Regions from separate parts of the Cupriavidus sp. R6-3 genome, predicted to be linked through region 2. Evidence: predicted binding sites of a transcription regulator. Region 2 holds the regulator's gene; each other region holds the start of a gene.
The links. Region 2 encodes sigma-54, which starts transcription at its own class of promoters, with help from an activator protein. Its sites were predicted from a motif close to TGGCANGNAANCTGCTTT; they were not measured.

Region 1 (6,540 bases), on a different contig from region 2:
TCACCGTCAGGCCGCCGTCCTCCAGCGGCTCGAGCAGCGAGTAGGTCAGCCACTGCGTCAGCTTGTGGAAGGGCACCAGGCCGTCGGGGCTGGCCGGATGGCGCCAGCAATCGCCAAGCGACACGCCTTCGAGCTGCAGCCGCCCCGGCCAGACCGGCCCCAGCGCGACCAGCAGCGTGCGCAGCACGAACGCCGCGTCGATGCGCCCCTCGCTGGCATGCGCCTTCAGATAGTCGAACAGATTGCCGAGTCTTGCCGGCTCGCCGAACACCGCCGGCGTGGCCTGGGCGACCTTGCCGAGCCGGCGCACCAGACCCGCCCGGCCCTCGAGGCCGACCAGCGGATTGTGCTGCGCGACCTGGAAGGCAGTGGCCAGCGTCGAGGGGTCGATCTGCGCCAGCCGCTCGGCATCCGAGCGCAGCGGCTCGTCCGGCGTCGCGGAGAAACCGCCGCGCGCGAACAGGTCGAAGCTGGCCACGCCCAGCCCTTCGGAGCGGCTCAGGCTCAGGTCGCTGGCCGGGTCGCGGTAGCGCCAGTCGGGCCCGGCGCCCGCGTCGAGCAGCACGCTGGGAATCACCAGGTCGATGCCGATGCGCGCGCGCTCTTCGCGATGATCGTCGCCGGTCAGCGCCGCGCGCTCGCAGAGGATGCCCCAGCGGTCGCGCAGCTCGCCCGGTCCGCCGCTCTCGAAATGGCGCCAGCGGCTGTGGTAGGGCACCTGCAGATCGCGGTAGCGCGAGCGGATGGTGGTGGCCACATAGTCGGCGATCGCCGGGACCCGCTCGGGATGCCAGCTGAACCACTGCGAATCGCCGGCCGCCACCGCGGCCGTCACGGCGGCGCAGCGCGCGCGCACCGCCTGCGCCGTCAACAACGCCGACGCCGGATGATCGGGTTCCACCCAGCTTTGCCAGCCCTCGCGCGAAGCACGGGCCTGCGCGCCGGCTTGCCCCGCCGCGCCCATCGATGCCGCATCGTTTCGTTCTGTCATTCGTCCAGTCCCCTGCCCTTGGCCACCGTCAGTTCGGTGGCGTCCGGAGGCGTGTAACGGGTGAAGTAGCCCGCCGCCACCTTGGCGTCGATCTCCACCCTCGCATCGGCCGGAATCAGCGCATCGGGAATCGGCACCTGCTCGACCACTTCGATCCCCTGCGCGACCAGCGCGCCGTGTTTCATATTGCTCATCGAGGCCCAGCGGTCAATGCGACGGATGCCCAGCCAGTGGAAGACATCGGGCATCAGCTCCTGGAAGCGCATGTCCTGCACGCCCGCCACGCATTCGGTCCGCGCGAAATAGGTCTCGGCGCGGTCGCCGCCGACCTGCCGCTTGCGCGCGTTGTAGACCAGGAACTTGGTGACCTCGCCCAGCGCGCGGCCTTCCTTGCGGTTGTAGACCACCAGTCCGACCCCGCCCTGCTGGGCCATCTCGATGCACACCTCGATACCGTGCGCCAGATACGGGCGGCACGTACAGATGTCCGACCCGAATACGTCCGATCCGTTGCATTCGTCGTGCACGCGGCAGGCGACAGGCGTCTGCGGCTTGCCCAGCTGGCTGACGTCGCCGAAGAAATACAGCGTCATGCCGCCGATGGGCGGCAGGAAGACCTTCAGGTCGGGACGGGTCACCAGCTCCGGGAACATGCCGCTGGTCTGCTCGAACAGGCTGCGGCGCAGCGCGCTCTCCTTGATGCCGAAGCGGCGCGCCATGCCGGGCAGATACCAGACCGGATCGACGGCGGCCTTGGTCACCCGCACGTCGCCGTTGGCAAACAGGATCCTGCCGTCGGGGATCAGCCGGCCGGCGGCGATCGCCGCCACCAGTTCCGGCATGTTGATATGGGCGCGCGTGACGGCGATGGTCGGCCGGATATCGACGCCCGCAGCGATGCGGTCGGCGAAGACGGTCGAGACCAGATGTCCCCACGGGTCCAGCGACACGATCTTGTCGGGATCGCCCCATTGCGGATGCGGGCCGATGGGCTCGGCCGGCGCGGTGTCGGTCAGGTCGGGGCGGTGGTCGCGCTGCAACGTGCCCGAAGCGACCGCCAGCGCGCGATAGACCGCATAGGCGCCGGCATGCGTCCCGATCACGTTGCGATGCGCCGGATTGGTCAGCGTCGCGATCACGGGTCCGCGCTCGGCCGCGGTCGGCGCCCCCCAGTGGATCGGCTCGGCCGGCTTGTCGCGGCGTGCGTGCGAGGTCAGGACGATGTGATCGGACATGGCAGCCTCGAGGCGTGAATCCTGACCAAACGGTCAGGTTTACCTTGATGGTAGGCAATCGCCATGCCAAGCGCGTATGGGCGTTTTCCCCTTTTGAGTACGCTCCCTCACCAATTGCGGCACAACAACGGTTCATGCGGCGCCCACGTATCGTGCAGCGCCGCCGATGTTGCAGGCGGGCAACGCCTGCTAGCCGGCGAGCCCCGTACGGTTGCGCAACAACAACTTGCCCAGCGACGCGAGGGGGTCGCGCGATTCGACATATCGGTAAAAAAGCGCACCGGCGGCGTTGCTGGCCAGCCACGCCATCGCCATGCCGGCCGCGTTGAGCCACGGCATGCCGGGCGCGAGCTGCGACATCAGGCTGTTGACCAGCAGGCAGATCGGGAAGTGCACCAGGAACACCGAGTACGAGATCGCGCCGAACATGGCGAAGACACGGCCGCGCGGCCACGACGACAGCCAGCCGCCGCGCCGTGCCATCGCCAGCCACAACGCGACGACGACCGCCAGTGCGATGCGCGAGCGCATATCGACCAACAGCGCGGCCACGCCCACCGCCGCGAGCGCCGCGATCCACCAGGGGGAGCGCCCGCGATTGGAGGCCCAGTAGCCGAGCACGCCCAGGCCGTAGGCGCCGAAGAAATAGATCGCCCACATGTCCCAGCCGGCGTCCCGGTTGAACCAGAACAGCGAGGCCAGGCCGAGCGCCGCCACCAGCGCCACGCCCACGCGGACACGCCAGCCGGCGGGCATCCGGCGCGCCAGCCAAAGCGCCAGCAACAGCAGCCCGAACAGCTGGAAATCGATCGCGACATACCAGACGCCCGCGGACAGCGCGTCGATATCGAGCACGTCGTGCAACAGCAGCAGATGCGCCAGCAGCTGGCCCCATTGCGGCGGCGCCGGAATCGAGGGATGGTCCATGCCCTGCCGCGCGAGCGCCGCCGCGGCGATGGCGAGGACAATGGCCGCGGCGAAGGGCACGACGAGCTTGCGATAGCGCCGCAGCAGCGCCGTCAGCGGGCGGGACGCGCGCAGCAGTCCGTCCGGCGCCAGGCTGCGCGCCGCCAGGAAGCCGCCGATCACCAGGAAGAGCTGGACGGCGATGCGCGCGTAGTCGGCGAGCCAGTCGATCAGGGCGGGGGCGAGGGAATGGGCCGCATCGGACATCGGCCCGTAGAAGGCCAGATGGTGCAGCACGATCAGTTGCGAGCCGATGGCCTTGAGCGCATCGATGCCGGCCAGGCGCGCGGGTTGCGAAGACATGGGTGACAGACGGGAAGCGAACGGGAACCGAACGGAAATCGCGGCCCAGCCTCGACGCGCCCGTGCGCGACGCGACACCGGGCGCGTGGCCCGGGATTGTACCCGGGTGCAGGTGCCGGCGCCGCCATGCTGGTCCGGTCATTGTGCCCGCGTCATCACATCGACCTAGGGTATTTACTTATGACGAAGTTGTCCTTCCCCTGACTCCTCCCTATCGCTACCCTTTGGTCTTTGCTGTTTTCTATCGCATCGCCATGCTGTCCTCCCTTCGTTCTTTCCGTCGCCCTCTTCGTTCGTTCCGCCCGGTCCTCCTCGCGGCAGCCCTGCTCGGCACCGGCATCGCCCACGCCGCCGGCGCCGAGGCGTTGCACGGTTCGGTCATCGACAAGATCCGCTCCAGCGGCACCATCGTGCTCGGCTACCGCGAGTCCGCGCTGCCGTTCTCGTTCGCCGACGACAAGGGCCAGCCGGCCGGCTACGCGGTCGACCTGTGCCTGCGCGCGGCCGAGGGCGCCCGCCAGGCGCTCGGCCTGAAGGACCTGAAGGTGCGCTGGATGCCGCTGACGCCGCAGAACCGCATCCCCGCCATCGTCAACGGCCTGGTCGACCTCGACTGCGCGCCGAACACCAACACGCTCGAGCGCCAGAAGCAGGTCGCCTTCAGCGTCTCGCACTATGTGTCGACGGTGCGGATGCTGGTGCGTGCCGATGCGGGCATCGACTCGCTCGAGGACCTGCGCGGCAAGACCGTGGTGACGAGCGCCGGCTCGACCGGCGACCGCCACGTGCGCCGGCTCAAGGGCCAGTACGGCTATCGCGACGTCTACGCCAAGGACCACGGCGAATCGTTCCTGCTGCTCGAGTCCGGCCGCGCCCAGGCCTTCGTGATGGACGACGTGCTGCTGGCCGGCCTGCGCGCCCGCGCCAAGGATCCATCGCAATTCGTGATCGTCGGTCCCGCGCTGTCGGTCGAGCAGAACGCGCTGATGCTGTCGAAGTCGGACCCGGCGTGGAAGCGGCTGGTCGACGAGACCCTGGCCGGCGTCTATCGCGGCGCGCAGATCGAGGCGCTGCAGCAGCGCTGGTTCCAGAAGCCGATCGGCGGACGTGGCATCAACCTGGCGCTGGCCCCGTCGGCCGAGGTCCGCGAGGCGTGGAAGCATCCGTCCGACGCGGTCACGGAATAGGCGCATGCGGGGGCCAACGGCCTCCGCAATCCTTGCTTTCCATGAGGCCGACGCACCCGCGACGCCCGGTGTGACTCGCTTGACAGCCGCAAGTCAGGTTGGAGACACTGGCGCGGGCGGCGCGTCGGCGCCTGCCCATCGTCAGCCGCCCATCCGATGGACGGCAACTTTCGAGGAGACACCATGAGCAAGTTCGTCGCGACGGCCATCGCGCTGTGCATCGGCACCGCCTCGCTGGCGGTGCACGCCCAGAACACCGGCGGCAAGAAGCAGTTCGACCCGTACTCGCAAGGCGCCAAGGCGGGCGAGAAGTTCGACCCCTACAGCCAGGGGGCGAAAGCCGGCGACAAGTTCGATCCCTACACCCAGGGCACCAACCAGAGCACGCGCGCCGATCTCGCGCCGGGCCAGGACGAAGGCAAGAAGAACGGCCACAAGGCGAAGAAGGCCAAGCCCGCCAAGCCGGCGAACTGACATCGGCCCGACGGGCCAGCCCGGGGGCGGCCCGTCCCGATGGCGAATTCAAGAACCCGCTGCCGGCGGGTTTTTTTGCGTCCGTGCGCCCATCGCGCGCCGCCCGTGCCCGCGCGGGCGGCGGTGCGTCGCCGCTGCCGACCGGGGCGACGAGGCACGAAAAGTGAAATGGACGCCACAGGACATATGTCCCGAGCCGGAAAAGGCCCTCCGGTGCGGTCCCGTGTAGGACATTTTTCGGTATCAGCCGTCATAGCTTTCGCACAAAATGCGAACTTCGCCGTTGACATAGGCGTCGTATGCACCACACGGAGCGGCAGCGCTCCGTAGCGGGTTGTCAGCAAGCGGCCGAGGCCGCGCAGCACCGTTTCAGGAGTTTCATGCGCCGTTCCCCGACCACGCGCGCCGCCGGCTTGTCCGCGGCGGTGATTGCCCTGGTCGTCCTGTATATCGTCCTGCTCTGGTTCGGGACGCTGGACGCCCGCCATCTGTTGCGCTCCGACGAAGGCCGCTATGCCGAGATCGCCCGCGAGATGTTCGCCAGCGGCGACTGGGTCACGATCCGCTACAACGGCGTCAAGTATTTCGAGAAGCCGCCCTTTCACCTGTGGGTGACGGCGCTGACCTATACCGCCTTCGGCCTGGGCGAGTGGCAGGCGCGGCTGTGCGTGGCGCTGTCCGGCTTTATCGGCCTGCTGGCGTCGATGTGGGCGGCCGGCCGCTGGTTCGGCGCGCGCGCCGGCTGGCTGACCGGCCTGGCGCTGGCCGCCGCGCCGATGTGGAGCGTCGCCGCGCACTTCAATTCGCTGGACATGACGCTGGCCGGCGCGCTCGCCTGCGTGCTGGCCTGCATGCTGCTGGCGCAGCATCCGGACACCACCCCGGCCGCACGCCGCGGCTGGATGCTGGGCTGCTGGGCCGCGATGGGCGTCGCCATCCTGACCAAGGGGCTGATCGGCATCGCGTTGCCCGGGCTGGTGCTGGTGGTCTACACCGCCATCACGCGCGACTTCGGCCTGTGGCGCCGCCTGCATCTGCTGTGGGGCGCCGCGCTGCTGCTGGCGATCACGGTGCCGTGGTTCTGGCTGATCGCCGAGCGCAATCCGGAATTCCTGCGCTTCTTCTTCATCCATGAGCATTGGCAGCGCTATACGACCAGCGTCCATCATCGCCAGGGACCGGTGTGGTACTTCGTGCCCTTGCTGCTGGCCGGCTTCCTGCCGTGGCTGGCGCTGGCGCCGGGCATCTGGCGCGCGGTGCGCCGCGAGCGGACCGAGGCGGCGCAGGCGGGGGAGCCGGCAAATGCCGTCCCGCTGCGCCCAGCCCTGCTGATGCTGGTCTGGGCCGGCGCCATCTTCGTCTTCTTCAGCCTGTCGAACTCCAA
Region 2 (6,540 bases):
AACGGCCTGCCCGGCACGGCGGCATGTTGCCGGGGGCGGCCAGCCGGCGCAGACCGAACCCGGACGCGGAGGCAGACGCCGGGCCGGACGCGCCGCGACCGGCCCGGGCGTCATCGCATTCATTGGTATACTTCGTCGCCATGATAGCCAATTTCAATGCGGAAAGAGCACTCGAGCTCGCACGCCATACCCTGCAGATCGAAGCCGATGCGGTCGCCGCGTTGTCGTCGCGGCTGACGCCGGACTTCGCGCGGGCGGTGCAGCTGGTGCTGGAGTGCTCGGGCCGCGTGGTCGTTTCCGGCATCGGCAAGTCCGGCCATATCGGCCGCAAGGTCGCGGCCACGCTGGCCTCGACCGGTACGCCAGCCTTCTTCGTCCATCCCGCCGAGGCCTCGCATGGCGACCTCGGCATGGTCACCCGCGACGACGTGCTGATCGCCTTCTCCAATTCGGGCGAAACCTCCGAGCTGCTGTCGATCGTGCCGATCGTCAAGCGCATCGGCGCCAAGCTGATCTCGGTGACCGGCAATGTCGAATCGAACCTGGCGCAGCTGGCCGACGCGCATCTGGACGCCCGCGTCGAGAAGGAAGCCTGCCCGCTGAATCTCGCCCCGACCGCCAGCACGACGGCGGCGCTGGCGCTGGGCGACGCGCTGGCGGTGGCGGTGCTCGACGCGCGCGGCTTCGGCGAAGAGGACTTCGCCCGCTCGCACCCCGGCGGTGCGCTCGGCCGCAAGCTGCTGACCCATGTGCGGGACGTGATGCGCACAGGCAATGCGGTGCCCGAAGTCCGCGAAAGCACGCCGCTGGCACAGGCCCTGATGGAGATCACCCGCAAGGGCATGGCCATGACCGCCATCGTCGATGCCGAGGGCCGCGCGATCGGCGTCTTCACCGACGGCGACCTGCGCCGGCTGCTGGAAACGCCGCGCGACTGGAAGACCGTGCCGATCGGCGAGGTCATGCATGCCAACCCCTTCACCGTCGGGCCGGACCAGCTCGCGGTCGAGGCGGTGCAGGTCATGGAAGCAAACCGCATCAACCAGCTGCTGGTGGTCGACGCCGACCAGCGCCTGGTGGGCGCGCTGCATATCCATGACCTGACCCGGGCCAAGGTCATCTGACGAACGCCATGCGGGATCTGTTCCCTTCCCTGTCCCGCCTCGCGCTGCGGCTGATGCCGCTGCTGCTGATGGCGCTCGTTGCCGGCAGTACGTTCTGGCTGGTGCAGATCAACACGCCGCGCCAGGTCAGCGATACCGAACGCCAGAAGCGCCATGTGCCCGACTACTGGATGGAGCGCTTCACCGCGACCGAACTGGCCGAGGACGGCAGCACCAAGATGCGCTTCACCGGCGAGCGGATGATCCATTACGAGGACGACCAGACCTACGAGGTCACGCGGCCGGCGATGCGCGCCTACGAACCGGACCGGCCGCCGGTGACCGGTACCGCGGACCTGGGCAAGATGAACGCCGACGCCAGCGTGATCGACCTGTTCGGCAACGCCCATATCGTTCGCGTGCAGGGCGCCGATCCATCGCAGGACCCGCAGATGAGCGCGACCTCGAGCTACTTCCAGATCCTGATCAACGACGACATCGTGAAGACCGACAAGCCGGTCAAGCTGACCCGCGGACCGTCGGTGATGACGGCCAACGGCCTGGTCTTCAACAATGTCACGCGCGAGGTCAATCTGCTCGGCAATGTGCGCGGCACCATCGTGATGGCGCCGCGCGGCGGCGGCGCGAAACAGCCATGACGCATCGCGGCGCCGCGCCAGGCGCGCACCATTCGAACGATCTCCGCGCCAGTCCGGGCCACTCGCCCCGTCTGGACGATTCCCGGACAACGCCAATCAACGCCATCGTGGCCAACATGACCCTGACCCTGACGACCTGGACCCGCCGCCGCGCCACCGCCGTGCTGCTCGCCTTCGCCGCCGGCATGACGCTCGCCCTGCCGGCGCTCGCCGAACGCGCCGACCGCGACAAGCCGCTGGTGCTGGAGGCCGACAACGCCAGCTACGACGACGTCAAGCAGATCTATACGCTGACCGGCAACGTGGTGCTGACCAAGGGGACCATGGTGCTCAAGTCCGATGCCGCCGAGGTGCGCACCGATCCCGAGGGCTACCAGTACGCGGTGGCCACCTCCAAGGGCGGCAAGCAGGCCTATATCCGGCAGAAGCGCGACAACGTCGACGAGTACATCGACGGCTGGGGCGACCGCGTCGAATACGACGGCAAGCAGGAAGTGGCCAAGCTGATCGGCAATGCGCGCATGGCGCGGCTGGCGGGCGCCAAGGTGGTCGACGAGATCCGCGGCGCGGTGCTGACCTACGACAGCCGCAACGAGTTCTACACCGCGGCCGGTGGCAGCGGCAACGCGGCGCCGGCGAACCCGTCCGGCCGCGTACGCGCCGTGCTGTCGCCGCGCCAGAGCCAGGGGACCGGCGGCAGTGGCGCCGGCGTGGACCTGAAGGGCTCGCCGACGGCCAAGCCCTGATCGCTTCCCGGGCCTGACGTACCCGCACGCCGCGCACGCCGCGCCACGTACGCTTCGCCACGCCCGCTTCGCATTACGCAGTATCAAAGGATTGCCCACATGTCCGTTGCCGACACCGCTACCGCCACCGCTCCCGCCGCCAACGCCAACACCGCAGCCGGTGCCGGCGCGGGCACGATGCCGGCCACCAGCAACCTGGTGGTGCGTCATCTGAAGAAGCGCTACGGCTCGCGCACCGTGGTCAAGGACGTGTCGCTGGACGTCAAGAGCGGCGAGGTCGTCGGCCTGCTCGGCCCCAATGGCGCGGGCAAGACCACCTCGTTCTACATGATCGTGGGCCTGGTCGCGCTCGACGAAGGCGACATCGTGCTCGACGGCCAGCACATCAGCGGCCTGCCGATCCACGAGCGCGCGCGCATGGGCCTGTCGTACCTGCCGCAGGAAGCGTCGGTGTTCCGCAAGCTCAATGTCGAGCAGAACATCCGCGCGGTGCTGGAACTGCAGCGAGACAACGGCAAGGCGCTGTCCGGCGCCGAGATCGAGCGGCGGCTGGACAGCCTGCTCGACGATCTGCAGATCGCGCACCTGCGCAACAACCCCGCGCTGTCGCTGTCGGGCGGCGAGCGCCGCCGCGTCGAGATCGCACGGGCGCTTGCCTCGGCGCCGCGCTTCATCCTGCTCGACGAGCCGTTCGCCGGCGTCGATCCGATCGCGGTCGGCGAGATCCAGCGCATCGTCAGCTTCCTGAAGGCACGCAATATCGGCGTGCTGATCACCGACCACAACGTGCGCGAGACGCTGGGCATCTGCGACCACGCGTACATCATCAGCGAAGGCGCGGTGCTCGCGGCCGGCGAGCCCAAGGACATCATCGCCAACGAATCGGTGCGGCGCGTCTATCTGGGCGAAAACTTCCGCATGTAATGGCGGTTTGGCGCGCGGCCGCCCTCGTACAGAGGGCGGCCGTTTTCGTTTGTGCGCGGGCGATGTATGGATCCTGCACTGGTGATCCATCAGGCAATCGCTTCTGACCACGCAATCGAAACTTCCGATAGCAAATTCCGTTCCATCGCGGCCGAAGTTGCGCATAAAATAGGCCGCATGAAACCGTCGCTACAGCTACGCCTCTCCCAGCATCTGGCCCTGACGCCGCAGCTGCAGCAGTCGATCCGGCTGTTGCAGCTCTCCACGCTGGAACTGCAACAGGAAGTCGAGCAGGCGCTGACCGAGAATCCCCTGCTCGAACGCGAAAACGACTGGATCGAAAGCCCGCTGCGGGTCGCCGCCGACGGGTCGGTCAATGTCCAGACCACCACCACGACCCCGTCTTCCGAGCCGACGGCCCCCGCCGATTCGTGCGCGGATGGCGCCGCGTCCGCCGACGACGGCTATGCCGACGGCGCGGGCGACGATTATGGCGGCGACTGGAGCCTGGACGATTTCGCCCGCCGTCCGCAAAGCGACGAGGACGAGAAAACGCCGCTGCAATTGCGCGATGCCGAGCCCACGCTGCGCGAATATCTGATGGAGCAATTGGCGCCGCTGAAAATCTCCACGCGCGACAAGGGCCTGGCGATTTTCCTGATCGAATCGCTCGACGACGACGGCTACCTGAGCGCCTCGCTCGAGGAAATCCTTTCCGAATTGCCTGAAGAGCTCGAATTCGAGCTCGACGAAGTGCATGCGATGCTGACGCTGCTGCAAAGCTTCGACCCGCCCGGGGTCGGGGCGCGCAACGCGGCCGAATGCCTGTCGCTGCAACTGCGACGCATCGAACATCCGCAGCGCGAGCTGGCGATGACGATCGTGCGCCATCACCTCGAACTGCTGGCCGCGCGCGATTACACCCGCCTGAAGAAGGCGCTGCAGGTCGACGACATGCAGCTGAAGGCCGCGCACGAGCTGATCCGCTCGCTCGCGCCCTATCCCGGCCACGCCTACAGCCGGCCGGAAGCGGATTTCGTCGTGCCCGACGTGTTCGTGCGCAAGAGCGGCCATAACTGGATCGCCCAGCTCAATCCCGACGTGATGCCGCGGCTGCGCATCAACGACATGTATGCGCAAATCTTGCGCGGTGCAAAAGGCGATACCGGCGCCGCGGGATTGCAGCAGAAACTGCAGGAGGCGCGCTGGCTCATCAAGAATATCCAGCAGCGTTTCGACACCATTTTGCGCGTCGCACAAGCCATCGTGGAGCGGCAAAAGAATTTCTTCACGCACGGTGAAATTGCGATGCGCCCCTTGGTTTTGAGGGAGATAGCCGATACACTGGGTCTACACGAGTCGACCATTTCTCGTGTGACGACCAATAAGTACATGGCCACCCCGATGGGGACATTCGAGCTGAAATATTTCTTTGGCAGCCATGTATCGACCGAAACCGGCGGTGCCGCCTCTTCCACCGCAATCCGTGCGCTGATCAAGCAGTTGATAGGAGCCGAAGACCCCAGAAACCCGTTGTCCGACAGCCGGATTGCCGAACTGCTGGGGGAACAAGGCTTCGTCGTGGCGCGACGTACCGTCGCCAAATACCGTGAAGCCTTGAAGATCCCCGCCGTGAACCTTCGCAAGTCTTTGTAGCCGAGTCGCATCGCCTGCCTGGTGCGGCTCTTTCAGAAGGAGAAGCGCTATGAACTTCAAGATCAGTGGACACCACTTGGACATCACGCCTTCGCTGCGTGAGTACGTGGAAACGAAACTGGAGCGAATCCTCAGGCATTTCGATCAGGTTATTGACGTCAGCGTGCTGCTATCGGTCGACAATCAAAAGGAAAAGGATCGCCGTCAACGCGCGGAAATCAATGTGCATCTGAAGGGCAAGGACATCTTTGTCGAGGCGCACCACGAAGATCTCTATGCGGCGATCGACATGCTGGTCGACAAGCTGGACCGGCAAGTGATCCGCTACAAGGACAAGGTGCAGAGCCACGACCGCGAATCGCTGAAGTACCACAGCTTCGTGGCCAGTCAGGCCCAGCAGTAGCTTGAAGATTCGGCTCGGCCACAACGCCGGCCGGCCTTGAAGTGAGGAAAGAAGCCGTGCCAGGAGCACGGCTTTTTTGCGCCCCGCGCGCGGAGACTGGGGCGAGGCCGCGGTGCCGGCTCGCCGTGCAACCTATAGGATGAAACCGGGATGGGGTTCCGTCTGGCTGGCTTCCCGGTGTATGCTGTGCAATACATGTAGAGAATGCCCGCCCCGTTTCCTTGCGCAATGCCGCTCGGGGCGATCGGCATCGGACGGCAGGGAGCCCCCCTGCACTATAATGTGCCGCACGCTGATAGTCGGGAAGCGGCGGCAACGAACGCACCGCCCAGCAACGGCAGACCGGCCCACGCCGGCAAGAAACCGCATGGCGGCGCCAGTATCAGGAATTCCGCGCATTTCAAATGAACCGTTTGGCCAAACTGCTGCCGCCCGGCAATATCTCGCTCGACGTCAGCGTCACCAGCAAAAAACGCGTGTTCGAACAGGCCGGGCTGCTGTTCGAGAACAACCATGGCGTGGCGCGCGCCACGGTGACCGACAATCTGTTCGCCCGCGAATCGCTCGGCTCGACCGGCCTTGGCGCCGGCGTGGCCATTCCGCATGGCCGCATCAAGGGCCTGAAGCAGCCGCTGGCCGCCTTCATGCGGCTTGCCGAGCCGATTCCGTTCGAATCGCCCGATGGCAAGCCCGTTTCGCTGTTGATCTTCCTGCTGGTGCCCGAACAGGCCACGCAGCAGCATCTCGAAATCCTGTCGGAAATCGCTCAGCTATTGTCCGATCGCGATATGCGTGAAGGCCTCGCCGCTTTGCCGACGCCCGATGCGGTTCACCAGTTGCTGGTGCAATGGCATCCTTGACCCTCTCGGCGTAAGCGGCCGACCGCCGCGCCACCCGCATTCACCACCGCCCCAGCGCCCCGCCTCATCCCGCATGGAACTCACCGGCGTTACCTCCCAGTCGATCTTCGACGACAACGCAGCCGACCTCAAATTGTCCTGGGTGGCCGGGCTGGAGGGCGCCGATCGCGCCTTCGATCTCGACTTCGC
Region 3 (6,540 bases), on a different contig from region 2:
GGTCATCGTCAGGGGCAACCGGCCGTCTCGTGGCGGCGCCGACAGCGACGCCCCGGGCAGGCAGGCGATCACGCCCTCGGTATCGCGGAAGCAGCGCCATACCGCGTCGCGCGCGAACGGCAGCAAGATCGTTTGTTGGAGTTCCATGCGGGGCTCAGCCTCCTGTGGGTCGCCTCGGTAGCGTGTCGTGTCGGTTCGCGCGGGTTCTGGTCAGGTCCGATTGACCGCGCCGGCGGTCTTGCGGGCATCGAGCACGCTGCGTATCGCCCGCACCAGGCCGACATAGCCGGTGCAGCGGCACAGGTTGCCGGCAAGCTCGTGACGGACGCGCGCATCGTCGGCATCCGGCAGCCGCAGCACGATGTCACGCGCAGTGGCCAGCATGCCCGGCGTGCAATATCCGCATTGCAGCGCGTGTTCGGCGCTGAAGGCTTCGCGCAGTTGCGCCATCACGGGGTCGGCATCGAAGTCCTCGATGGTGCGTACCTCGGCGCCGGTGCAGCTGACCGCCAGCACGGTGCACGAACGCGTCGGCACGCCGTCGACCTGCAACGTGCAGGCGCCGCAGACGCCCTGCTCGCAGCCGAGATTGGTGCCTGTCAGGTTCAGGTGTTCGCGCAGGAAGTCGGCCAGGTGCGTGCGGGGCTCGATGGCGGCGCTGACACGCTCGCCGTTGACACACAGTTCGACAGGCATGGGGAGTGTCATGCGCCTTCTCCGGTAAAGACAGCCAGCGCCGCGGCGGCGCGCCGCAACGCCACCGCGTGCAGTTGGTATTCAAGCGTGCCGGGCTCGAGCCCGGCCTCGCACAGGTGGCGGTGCGCCAGCGCTTCGTCCCAGCGCTCGATCAGCGCGCCGGCGTCGGCGATCACGAACGGCGCGCCGTCGATGGCGCCGATCACCGCGCGACGCCTACCCTGTGCGCCGTCGTCGACGAAGGCGCAGATCGCCTCGGCGAATTCGCCCGGCTTGCGGTTGACCTTGTAGTAGCTCCAGCGCGCGCCGGGGCTCAAGCGCGCGATGCGGACCCCGAGCAGCACTTCGTCATCCGCCAGCGCCGTGGTGAATGCGCCGACCATCCAGTCGCGCTGCGCGATCTCGCGCTGGCCGCGCGGGCCCATCACGATGCAGGTGGCGTCGAGCAGCGCCATCACGTTGATCCAGTCGGCCGCCGGGTCGGCATGGGCCAGGCTGCCGCCCAGTGTGCCGCGGTTGCGCACGGCCCGATAAGCGATGCCGCGCGCGACGAAGGACATCAGGCCGCGGCTCGGATCGGGAATGCGCCCGTCCTCGATCTGCGCATGGGTGATGCCGGCGCCCAGTTGCACCGACGTGCCCGCGTCGAGGCATTCGCGCAGTGCCGCGATGCCGCCCAGATCGATCAGCTCGGCCGGCTGTGCCAGCCGCAGGTTCAGCATCGGGCCAAGCGACTGGCCACCGGCGACGGCCTTGGCAACGCCATTGCTGCCGGCGAGCGCGGCGAGCGCCGCTTCGACGGTGTCGGGCCGCCGATAGTCGAACGGCGCCGGCTTCATGCCGCCACCTGCGCAGGCGACGACGGCATCGGGCTGAAGTGGCCGGGGTGGCGGACATCCCTGGCACGCGCATTGGCGAGCGCGGCGAGGATCGCCCGCGGGCTTGCCGGCAGCTCGCGCAGTTCGGCGCCCAGCGGCCGCAACGCGTCATTGATGGCGTTGACGATCGCCGCGGGCGAGCCGATCGCACCGCTCTCGCCGATGCCCTTCTGGCCGAACTCGGTGTAGGGCGCTGGCGTTTCCATATGGTGGATGCGGATCGCAGGCACTTCGGTAGCGCCGGGCAGCAGGTAGTCGGCCAGCGTCGATGCCAGCGGCTGGCCGTCTTCGCTGTAGCGCATCTCCTCGTACAGCGCGGTGCCGATGCCCTGCGCCGCCCCGCCGTAGACCTGGCCGTCGACCACCATCGGATTGATCAGCACGCCGCCGTCCTCGACGATCGCGTAGTCGATCAGTTCGACCTTGCCGAGTTCGGTATCGACGGCGACCGCCACCGCATGGCACGCATAGCTGAAGGTGCCGGTATCGCGCGTTGCCTGGTAGGTGGTCATGACCTCCAGCCCCGAAGGATCGACATCGGCGGGCAACTTCTGCGGCTGCCGGTACCAGACGTGGGCGAGCTCGGCCAGCGGCACGCGGCCACCGCCGCCCACCACCGCCCCGTCCTCCCAGCGCGCCGCCGGCACAGGCAGGCCCAGCAGATGGGCGCCGATGTGCAGCAGCCGTGTTCGCAACTGCTTGCAGGCCTGGCCCACGGCTCCGCCCGCCATCACGATCGAGCGCGAGCCCCAGGTGCCGGTGGAGTACGGCGTGATCGCGGTATCGCCAAGCAGCACGCGCACCTGATCGGTGTCGACGCCGAGCACCTCGTGCGCGATCTGGGCCAGCGTCGTTTCCATACCTTGCCCGTGCGAATGCACGCCGGCGCGGATCTCCAGCACGCCGTCCGGCGTCAGCCGCACCACGGCCGGCTCGCGGCCAGGCACCATCGGAATGCCCCAGCCGTGATAGACCGAGGTGCCATGGGCGCCCTGCTCGCAGAACACCGCAAACCCGACGCCAATGCGGCGCCCGTCGGGCTCGCCGCGCTGCTGGCGCGCCCGCAGGCCCGGCAGATCGATGGCCGCCACGGCGCGTCGCACGCATTCGGGATAGTCGCCGCTGTCGAAGTGCTTGCCGGTGATGTTGTCGAACGGCATGCGCTCGGGCGGCACCAGATTGCGCAGCCGCACCTGATGGGGTTCCAGCCCCGCCTCGACCGCGACCGCGTCCATCACGCTCTCGATCGCGAAGCAGACGCCGGTGCGCGCCACGCCGCGGTATGGCAGGATCGGCGGCTTGTTGGTCGCCACCGACCAGGTGCGGCAGCGATAGCGCTCCATCATGTAGGGCCCCGGCAGGATGCTGCCGACCTGTGCGGCCTCCAGGCAGGCCGAGAACGGGTACGACGAATAGCAGCCCGAATCCACCGTGGCCTCGCAGTCGACCGCCAGCAGGCGGCCATCGCGCTCGGCCCAGGCCTCGATGCGATAGGCGTGCTCGCGGCAGTTCGCGTTGGCCGTCAGCTGCTCGCGCCGATCCTCGATCCAGCGCACCGGCTGCTCCAGCCGCATCGCCAGCCACGCGACGCAGACTTCTTCGGGCAGCAGGATTCCCTTGTAGCCGAAGCCGCCGCCGACGTCCGGCGAGATCACGCGAACCTGCCCTTCGTCCAGGCCCAGACAGCCTGCCAACCCCGTGCGGTTGATATGCGGCATTTGCGCCGCGGTGACCACCACCAGCTGGGCCAGGCGCCGGTCCCACCAGGCGACCACGCCACGGCCCTCCATCGGCGCCATGCTCTGGCGCGCGGTACGCAGCGTGCGGATGACGTGAATCGGCGCGCTCGCGCGGATCGCGGCCAACGCGGCCTCGTTGTCGCCGTCCGTGCCGACCGCCGTCGAAAGAAACACGTTGTCGCCCCAGTGCTCGTGCACGAGCGGCGCGCCGGCCTCGCGTGCGGCCAGCATGTCGACCACCGCCGGCAGCTCCTCGAAGTCGACGAAGACCTGCGCCGCAATGTCTTCGGCCAGCGCGCGGGTCGGGGCCACGCACATCGCGATCATCTCGCCGACCTGGCGCACCTTGCCGTCGGCGAGCACCGGCTGCGCCGACGACTTGAAGCCGGCGAGCCCCGAGTCGGCGACGATGGGCCGCACTCCGTCGAGGTCGGCCAGCGTGAATACCGCATCGGCCAGCCCTTCGGGCTTCTCGATGCCGCGGATGCGCGCATGCGCCAGCGGACTGCGCGCGAACGCGACATCGCGCATGCCGACCATGCGCAGGTTGGCGACATAGTCGCCGCGGCCGCGCAGGAAACGGTCGTCCTCCTTGCGGCGCAGCCGCGCGCCGATGCCGCCGGTCTTGCCGCCGTTGTTGCCGCCGTTGTTACCGCCGTTCCTGCTGCGGTCGCCGTGCGCTGCCGGGGTCGTCATCGCGATCTCCCTAGGCGACCTGCGCAACCGGCAGGATGGACGCGGCCGCATCGAAGCGCTGCCCGGCGCGCAGGCAGAACACCGGTTCCAGCATCCGCTCGACCACCACCTGGGTCCCCTCGTTGTCGGCGAGGACCCAGCGGCCACGCAGGTCTTCCAGCACCGAGACGTTGGCCTCGGCACCGACCCGCAGCGTGCCGGCGCCGTCCTTCAGGCCGGCCATGCGTGCCGCATTGACGGTGGCCATGCGCACCACATGGTCCAGTGGCAAACCGAGCGCCAGCATGCTGGTCATCGCCGACACCAGGCTGAAGCGGACGCGGCCGAGGAACATATGGTCCTGGTCCGGATGTTCCGCCGGCGTACCCGCTGGCGCCGGCACGTGCGTGTTGTAGCCGTGCATGTCGGCGCCCAGCGTATCGGGCACGATGCCGGCGTCCAGCACGGTGCGCGCCATCCGGTAGCTGAAGTGCGAGCCGTGACCGACGTCGATCTTCAGGCCGCGCGCCGCCGCCTCGCGCGCCAGCGGGTGCACGGTGCCGTCGCGGTTGACGAAGCCGCCGGGATGGCGGCTGAACGGGTGCGCCAGCACATCGCCAGGCTTGAGCATGTCGACCACCTGCTCGAGGATCGTGTCGGGGTCGACATCGTGCTCGGCGTGGCCAGGCATCGGCCACAACTGGCCGAAGTGGACGTAGACCGGCAGCGCTGTCTGACGGCCAATCTCGGCGGACGCACGCATCACCTCGACGCCCCACCGCGCAAACCCGCCGAGCTCGGCATGGGCCTTGATGCCGCGCACCAGGTCGGCGTTGGCCAGCGCGGCCTTCACCGTGGCATCGACATCGACGCATTCGGGCCGATACAGCTCCGCGTAGTAATGGCCTTCGAGCCCGCCGACCAGATAGGCCGACAGGAAGGCGTAGACGCGGCTGCTTGCCGGCTCGGCAACGTAGTGCCGAAAGCCGGGCAGCGTCATGCAGCTCGCGCCGCCCTGGTCGATCAGCGTGGTGACCCCGGAATGCACGCCGCACATGTCCGCGTTCAGGCCGAAGCGTCCGGTCACGTACTGGTACACGTGCGCGTGCGTGTCGATCAGGCCGGGCAGCACCAGCTTGCCGCGGCAGTCGACGACTTCGGCCGCATCGGCGTCGGCAGGCAAGGCCGCCGAGCCGTCGCCGACGGCGGCGATGCGGCCGTTGCGGATCCATACATCGCACACCGCGTCGATGCCGGCGTCCGGATCGATGACGCGGCCTTGCCGAAGAACGATGTCGCGCTTGCTTGCAGTCATGCTGGCCTCGTGGGGTGAAAACGCTGCCTGCAAAACGCAAGAACTTTGCCAGTGCATGCCGCAGGCCCGGCCTCCGTTGCCGGAAACCCTTGCCGGCCAACGCTTTGCGGTCTTGCGTCGACGCAACGAAATACGGGGTATGCCACTTATCCGGGTCGATTCCGGATGCGCGAGGCTGGTGCCGGCGCACCGGGAATCGGCGTATACGAGCCCAGCGGGCAGCAAACCTGCCCCGTTGCTGTGCAATACGGGGCATACCACCTATTCGGCGATAATGGCGGCAACCGAAGCCACGCTGGAACGGCTGCCCCCTGACCTGGCGCCAACCGCCGGCGGCGAAATGCCGTCCGTTTCCGAACACCGCACCGCATGACGACGACCAAACGACCCATCGCCATCCAGACCGAGATCGACGCCGCCCGGCACCGCTCCACGCTGCTGGGGCGCCCCGGCTTCCTGATCCGGCGCCTGCATCAGGTCCACTGCTCGCTGTTCCTCGAGGAGACCGAGGCGTTCGGCATCACGCCCGTCCAGTACAGCCTGTTGACGGCACTGGAGCAGCACGGCGAACTCGACCAGAACACCGTGGCCCTCGAGGTAGGCCTGGAGCGCACCACGGTGGCCGAAGTCATTCCTCGGCTGGAGGCGCGCGGACTGCTGCAGCGCCGGCAAAGCGAAACCGACCGGCGCGTCAAGCTCGTCAAGCTGACCCGCAAGGGCAAGACACTGGTCAGGAAGATGGAGGCGGCGGTTCAGCGCGCGCACGATCGCACCGTCGACCATCTGCCGCCGGCCGACCGTGAACGGTTCCTGCTGTATCTGATCCGCCTGGTCGAGGCGACCAACGAGCACGGCAGCGTGCCGTATCGGCTGCCGCCAGTGGAGTGACGGCCTGCGGGGAAATGTGACGAGTGATACATTAGCGCCAGCCCGATTTCCGGCTTGTTGTTCCCGTCATTGCGCCAAACAACGTTCTTCCGCATGGAGCGCCGCATGAACCCGTCCCGTTTTGCCCTTCCGCGTCGTGTTCTTCCTCTCGCGCTGGCCGCCGCACTGTCGTGCGCGGCGCTTGCCGGCACGCCGGCCCACGCGCAGGGCGTGCCGGCGCAGCAGCAGAATCAGGTGCCCGGCTATTACCGGATGATGCTCGGCGAGTTCGAGATCACCGCACTGTACGACGGCTATATCGATGTCGACCCCAAGCTGCTGCGCAACACCAGCGCGCGCGAGGTGCAAT

Region 1: AC6EI8_RS16655 (GTP cyclohydrolase II) is a predicted target of sigma-54. The motif match lies at 2,278-2,295, and genes of this name have one in related genera.
Region 3: AC6EI8_RS16400 (amidohydrolase/deacetylase family metallohydrolase) is a predicted target of sigma-54. The motif match lies at 5,337-5,354, and genes of this name have one in related genera.

What each region holds. Positions count from the first base shown of each region.
Region 1 is NZ_JCBAJO010000112.1:8,707-15,246, reverse strand. It holds partial or broken gene AC6EI8_RS16660 (DUF1688 family protein) at 1-964, opposite strand, end outside; gene AC6EI8_RS16655 (GTP cyclohydrolase II) at 988-2,226, opposite strand; gene AC6EI8_RS16650 (acyltransferase family protein) at 2,416-3,495, opposite strand; gene AC6EI8_RS16645 (amino acid ABC transporter substrate-binding protein) at 3,750-4,682, shown strand; gene AC6EI8_RS16640 (amino acid ABC transporter permease) at 4,866-5,156, shown strand; gene AC6EI8_RS16635 (glycosyltransferase family 39 protein) at 5,537-6,540, shown strand, end outside.
Region 2 is NZ_JCBAJO010000104.1:4,718-11,257, forward strand. It holds gene AC6EI8_RS16010 (KpsF/GutQ family sugar-phosphate isomerase) at 141-1,124, shown strand; gene lptC (LPS export ABC transporter periplasmic protein LptC) at 1,133-1,762, shown strand; gene lptA (lipopolysaccharide transport periplasmic protein LptA) at 1,879-2,508, shown strand; gene lptB (LPS export ABC transporter ATP-binding protein) at 2,608-3,432, shown strand; gene AC6EI8_RS16030 (RNA polymerase factor sigma-54) at 3,610-5,088, shown strand; gene hpf (ribosome hibernation-promoting factor, HPF/YfiA family) at 5,138-5,491, shown strand; gene ptsN (PTS IIA-like nitrogen regulatory protein PtsN) at 5,896-6,351, shown strand; gene hprK (HPr(Ser) kinase/phosphatase) at 6,425-6,540, shown strand, end outside.
Region 3 is NZ_JCBAJO010000109.1:3,581-10,120, reverse strand. It holds gene AC6EI8_RS16420 (SRPBCC family protein) at 1-147, opposite strand, end outside; gene AC6EI8_RS16415 ((2Fe-2S)-binding protein) at 211-708, opposite strand; gene AC6EI8_RS16410 (FAD binding domain-containing protein) at 705-1,535, opposite strand; gene AC6EI8_RS16405 (xanthine dehydrogenase family protein molybdopterin-binding subunit) at 1,532-4,009, opposite strand; gene AC6EI8_RS16400 (amidohydrolase/deacetylase family metallohydrolase) at 4,020-5,303, opposite strand; gene AC6EI8_RS16395 (MarR family winged helix-turn-helix transcriptional regulator) at 5,673-6,191, shown strand; gene AC6EI8_RS16390 (MBL fold metallo-hydrolase) at 6,297-6,540, shown strand, end outside.